2 regions of the Robertmurraya mesotrionivorans genome follow, and region 1 is predicted to be linked to the other one. Evidence: riboswitches for the same ligand, from Rfam matches in the RefSeq annotation. Region 1 holds a riboswitch; the other holds the start of a gene.
The links. Region 1 has a riboswitch for cyclic di-GMP ahead of ACRX5O_RS12415 (OmpL47-type beta-barrel domain-containing protein). Riboswitches for the same ligand answer to the same signal wherever they lie in the genome.
Positions count from the first base shown of each region.

Region 2: linked by a shared signal. The riboswitch ahead of ACRX5O_RS19015 (amidase) and the one ahead of ACRX5O_RS12415 (OmpL47-type beta-barrel domain-containing protein) in region 1 are both predicted to bind cyclic di-GMP.

Region 1 is NZ_JBPCCH010000006.1:166,785-169,973, reverse strand. It holds gene ACRX5O_RS12425 (chromate transporter) at 1-35, shown strand, start outside; gene ACRX5O_RS12420 (DUF1028 domain-containing protein) at 137-976, shown strand; cyclic di-GMP riboswitch class I at 1,265-1,353, shown strand; gene ACRX5O_RS12415 (OmpL47-type beta-barrel domain-containing protein) at 1,441-3,189, shown strand, end outside.
Region 2 is NZ_JBPCCH010000015.1:59,487-62,675, reverse strand. It holds gene ACRX5O_RS19020 (LysR family transcriptional regulator) at 1-671, opposite strand, end outside; gene ACRX5O_RS19015 (amidase) at 788-1,657, opposite strand; cyclic di-GMP riboswitch class I at 1,701-1,789, opposite strand; gene ACRX5O_RS19010 (YhfC family intramembrane metalloprotease) at 1,837-2,607, opposite strand; gene ACRX5O_RS19005 (DEAD/DEAH box helicase) at 2,728-3,189, opposite strand, start outside.

The sequences.
Region 1 (3,189 bases):
GTTCGTTGATTTATGGGGGAATATTTCTAGGGTAAAATGTATAGTTTCACCTTCCGTAAGCTGGTGTTGCTAGCGCAACAAAGGCTTCCTTCAGGTGAAACTATCCTAATTAGAATTTAGGGGGGGAGGCAAAAACATGACGTTTTCAATCGTAGGTTATGACCCAAAGGAGAAAGAATGGGGAATTGCGGTGCAATCGAAGTTTCTTGGAGTTGGCGCCGTGGTTCCGTTCGCGAAGGCTGGAGTAGGTGTTGTTGCGACACAGTCTTACGCGAATACGGCTTATGGTCCGGAGGCATTGAAGTTGTTTTCAGAAGGAAAGTCAGCGGAAGAGGTGATCGAAATCATTACCTCACAGGATGAGGACAAGGATCTCCGCCAGGTTGGAGTCATCGATGCAAACGGAAATGCTGCCACTTTTACCGGTGAAAAATGTTATGACTGGGCAGGTGGAATCACCGGAGAGCATTTTGCCGCACAAGGGAATATTTTAGTCGACGAACAGACCGTACAAGCGATGGCAAAAACGTTTCAAGAGACAAGTGGAACATTAGCCGAGCGCTTACTCGCTGGAATGAACGCAGGGCAAGAGGCTGGTGGAGATAGTCGGGGCCAGCAATCAGCTGCCCTATTAGTGGTGAAGGAAGCGGGCGGTTATGGTGGATACAATGACCGATTCATTGATCTTCGTGTCGACGACCATCCGGAGCCGATTAAAGAGCTGATTCGTGTGTTTGGTTTGCAACAGCTATACTTTGCTCCTCCAAAGCAAGAGCGGATTGCTTCGATTGAAGGGCATGTGAAGGAAGAATTGATCGCGTACTTAAGACGACATGGATATTTAGATTTGTATGTTGATGAGGAAAGCGTTCACAAGGCACTGACGCGTTATATACATACAGAGAACTTTGAATCGCGTGAGTTAGAGCGTGGGAAAATTGACTTGGACGTGCTTGATTATATGAAAAAGCAATAGTTGTGTATAGCCCCCAGTAATGGGGGTTTTTATGTGGGAAATTTTATACTGTTGTAGGTATGTGGATCTTAAGAGACTCCCTAAGAATTGAATCCGAAAGACGAAAAGTATCAAAGAATCATGTGTAAATACCTATCTCATTATAAAAATAAAATAGTATAATCGAACTAAATTTAGGTAGTTAATCCTAAATAACTCCCGTTAACTGCCGATAATAGATTTATAACGCACATGCTTGGAGGTGAAACAATAGTAATAGATGAGTTTTAAAAATGATTGTACTTAATGAAGTGAAAAGGGCAAATCACGGGAAACGGTGAGACGCAAAACTAAGAGGGCCTTACCCGCAGAAATGCGAATGGCAGCCAGTTACCACAAGAAGTCATAGATTGTCTTTTCTATGAACCTTTCTTATGGGGTTCTTTTTTATTTGCCTTTTTTAACATGAAAGGTAGGGTAAATTTATGTTGAAAAGAATGTTTAATATTCCAGTTCTACTAGTCGTTCTTATGCTTATCTATCAATTGATTGTCCCAATCGGTAGTATAAGAGCTTCTGCAAATACTGGAACCATGCTTCCGCCTAGTAATCTAGCTTATCAGTCAGTTACTCCAGACGATGGAAAGCTAACTTGGAGTGCTGTATTTGGAGCAAGTGGATATCAAGTTTATGAAATTAAAGACGGACAGCTTACGGTGCTTGGAACAACAACGGGCACTTCGTATGATCTAAAAGATTTGCCAGAAGGCTCTTATAGATACGTAGTTTCTACTTTATCTAGTCAAGGGGAGTCTGGTCCATCAGCACCGGTAAGCACAGAAATTAGATATCCTGAGATGCAAACGCCAGCAACCTTTGCAGCAACGATTCAAAATGGAAATGATGTTGTATTAAGCTGGGGAGCTTCACAGTACGCAGAGAAATACAACATATATCAAGTATTAGAGAATGGTGAAAAGTCATTCGTAAACTCAACTAATACCCTGACATATAGTTTTTCTAATGTGGCCGAGGGGGCTTACTCTTACGCGGTTTCTTCTTTTCATCCACTATATGGGGAATCTACTACATCAACTCCAGTCAATGTAAATGTAGTAAAGCCAGTGATGAAAGCTCCAGCGAATCTCTCTTTTACAATTGCGAACGTGACGGATGTTACGTTGAAGTGGCAGGCAGCGGAGTTTGCAAATAGTTATAGTGTATATTCAGTGAAAAACGGACAGTTAGAATTAGTAGAAACAGTTACGAGTACCAATGTTACATTTAAGAATTTACCTGCAGGAGACTACGTATATCAGGTGTATTCAAATAGCTCACGTTTTGGAAGTTCTGTAGAAGGTAGCGAGGTTACTTTCTCTGTTCAATCTATCGAGATGGCTCCCCCTGAAAATGTAAATGCTAAAATCCAAAACAAAAATGATGTAGTAGTTAGTTGGACCTCAGTACCATATGCAACAGGGTATAAAGTGTATCAGGTTGTGGATGGTGTGAAAGTATTAAAGGGAACAGTAACTGGAACTTCTTTTTCAGCTACTATGCTACCTGGTGGCGAATACGTGTATGAGGTTCATTCAACTAGTGACCGATTTGGAGAGTCTGAAAAGGGTACACAAGTTACTTTTACCATCGAGACAGTAAAAGTAAACCCACCTACTGAACTTGCGTATAAAATTCTAAATGGCAATGATATCGTCTTAAGCTGGAAAACAGCTGAAAATGCTACGAATTATAAGGTCTATCAAGTAGTTGGAGACCAAAAGATATTAAAGAACACAGTAACAGGCACATCTGTTACATTTACGAACATGCCAGCAGGCAATTACAAGTATGAAGTATATACAAATAGCACTCGATTTGGAGAATCAGAGGGAAGTGATGTAGTGTCCTTCGTACTGGATCAGGTAGTAGTAGCAACACCAGGGAATGCAGGATATGAGATTTCTAATGGTAATGATTTAAAATTACAATGGGATTCAGTTGAGTTTGCCAATAGTTATAAAGTGTATCAGGTAGTAGATGGGAAAAAGGTTTTAAAAACAACCGGTTCTTCCTTATCAACAACTATTTCTAATCTTCCCGAGGGTGAATATAGATACGAAATCTATGCGTATAGTAGTAGATTTGGTGAATCGCCAGTTGGAGCGGTGGTAGAGCTAGCATTGGTGCATCCAGAAATGAAGGCGCCTGCCAATGGAAGTTATACGATCACTGGA
Region 2 (3,189 bases), on a different contig from region 1:
GCTACTTCACAAGAAATATATGGAGTGATCCCCGCATCTGTAAACAATTGATCGATTACGGGACGAAATAGACTTTTCTTGTTAAAACAAACGAATTTTTCCTCAGCAATATCCTTTAATTCCACTGAAGCTTTTGATGCTAATGGGTGATCTTTATGGGTGATTAACACAATATCTCTTTTCAATAATGGAATAAAATCAATCTCTGGTTCATGTTCCGCATACGTACAAAAAGCTAGGTCATAATTTTCTTCCTTTAAGCCTTGGATGATACTCTGTGTCGTTCCTTGAATGCACGAAAACGTCACTTGCCCGCCCTCATTCGCTTCCATAAAGGACTGAATAATCGATGGGACAAAATCGGCGCCTAAGGAGAAAATGAATGCTAAGTCAATGATACCCGTATTGGCATTGGTGAGCTTTTGAAGATTCCTTTCACCCTTTTCAAGCTCCTCTAATCCGTTTTCCACATAGGTTAAAAAATATTGGCCGTACTTTGTCAGCTTTATATTTCGACCAACCTTTTCAAATAACTTTATACTTAATTCTTTTTCAAGCTCGCCTATTGCCTGACTAAGACTTGGTTGTGTGATATATAGCTGAGCTGCTGCTTTTGTATAATGCTGTGTTTTGGCTAGCACACGAAAATATTGTAAATGTTTCAGGTTCATAAACAGCGCCCTCCCTGTTTCCAATCTTTAAACAAAGTATATGATGTTTTTTAGACAAGAAAAAGGGATGAATATGAACAAAAAAGCACTCTTTGATTGAGTGCTTTCATAGTTCTTTATGGTTTCATTGTCTTCCAGCTTCCCACATGGTGGATAGCAATCCCCTTATATCCAAGGGTTGTTCCGTAATGGGAGGCAACAGAAGCAAGCTGCTCGTTCATGTATGCTTCTCCTTCTTCAAAAAAGGAAATCATATCTCCTTCGTCTGTTGCACCTGTTTCTACACCGATTACTAATGCCTTATTATGTTTCCCAGCAAAGGCTACTTCATTTTTCACAATTTCAATGATGGCAGGAGCTGTATCACGGTATGCCATAATCGTTACACTATTCGTTTTTGTAATGACCCACTCTGCTAGATTTCCTTTACCATACGTATTGTTATAAGAAACTTCATCAAACCAAAATGGCAGGTCCGCTTCAAGAGGTAGTTTTAATCCTGCAGCAGAGGTATTCGCTTTTGTTATCAGTTCTTGATAACTTTTAACAGTTGCCGCTCTATTCGTATTCCAACCACTATATAAGTAGGGCTCTACATCTAAATGAATACCCGTAAATTTTTGAGAAGCGGTTGACCCTGCTTGATAGGTTTTTAACCAATTCATTAACGCATCTTGATTTCGATATCCTTTTGGAGCTACCCAGCTTGGTGCTCCGTCTAGAGCATATACTTTTATCCCTTTTACTGATGCCTTCGTAATAAAGCTACGGTATACATTCATTGGGATATCTCGATCAATTTGTACATAGACTTTGTTGATTTGCTTTTGTTCAAGAAAGCTTAAGGTTCCTGTTTCATTACTCACAATTTCCCACGGATTCCAAAGCCATGTGGAGCGATCTACAGTAGAAGCACTCATTTTTGATCCAAAGCCTCCAATTGAAAAAAGCAAAACAATTATCATTGATACAACGAGCTTTTTCATTTCACGTTCCCCCATTCTGCAAGCCGAGGCTCACAAAATGAGACCTGGCAACCTGACGACCATTCGCATGACATGCGATTAGGCTCACGGCTTTGCGTCCTTCCCTTTCGGAGAAGTTTGCCTTTTACAGTTTTTCTTTTATTATACTTTATTAAAACAGACTTTTGCCTCAGGTATTTTTACCCAATCAACAATTTTCTTAATCTTTTTATTATAAAGAAAGATAGAACTCCGATTAAGGCAATGTACAACTCAATGATCCATAAGCTCTTAATGTATCCAGTTTGGTAGAAAGCTAAAGGAAAATCAATCGCCGCATGAGCGACTATAGCGAGCAATACGTATTGGAATTTCTTTTTGATAACAGCAACTAATACAAGTAAGGTGAAAGCGATTTGCATAATGAGGGCAAAGAAGCGTTCTGGTATTGCCCATAAGTAGTGAGAAACTCCCTGATTTAATAATGTTTCTTTAATGGTTGCTGCCTGATCACTTGGAAGACTAGCTCCGATAGATGAATCAAATGTACCTGCATTGATCATGGTTGCAAAGATAAGAAATGGTACAACCGTTGAAAGAGCAATTACTACTGCTTCAATGCCACCCCAGCCTACCCCAAAGGATAGACCACCCTTGTAATCCTGATACTTTTTTAACAGCCAAATAAAAAGGATATAGCGTCCCATTTCCTCAAAAATTCCTGCAGCGAAACCGCCATATAATCCAAATAACCATGGATGTTCAGCATAGTTTGGAAAACTTGTTATGACGACAACATGAAGAAGTTTCTCTAATACTTGAGTAATAATAACAAACCCAATGCTACCTATTAATAACGGCTTGAGTGAGATTCCTACCTGTTTTTTTGTAAAAAGAATGGCACTTACAAATAGAAGAATGGAAAATATGATAACTGCGACCATGCTCAAGATCGTTGCATTGCTTATCATAGTAAGTCCCCCTTGTTTTATTATCATTATTGATAATGATAATATTAAAGTAAGAGTAATTTTCTGTCAATGGGTTTTGTTCTTTTTTCCAAATAAAAAAGCACCTCTAGGAAGTGCTTCTTATCTTCTTGCCACATGAACCTTTAATTGTTTTCCTTTTACCGTTGTATGTTTCATTTCGGACAACACGAGTGACCCTTTTCCATTTAGGATTTCTACATAAGAGACCGTGTCAAGAATCGTGATAATTCCAATATCCTCTGCAGATACACCATCAATTTTAGAAATGGTTCCTACAAAATCAACGGCGCGCAGCTTCTTTTTCTTCCCGCCATTAAAATAGAGTTTGGTGATATCCTTATTTAGCTGCTCGCTTTTTAGTTGCTTGATAACTGGGTCGGAACTAATCTTCTCTTCAAAGGCAGGTCGTGATCTCTCCACCTGCCCCGAAGCAGGTTTCTCCTTCTGTGGAATAGAAAAACCAATTAATTGTTCTATCTCTTCTAACAATCGTTTTTCTCTATCTGTCACAAAAGTAGTAGCCTTTCCTTTCAAGCCCGCCCGGCCGGTTCTTCCTGTACG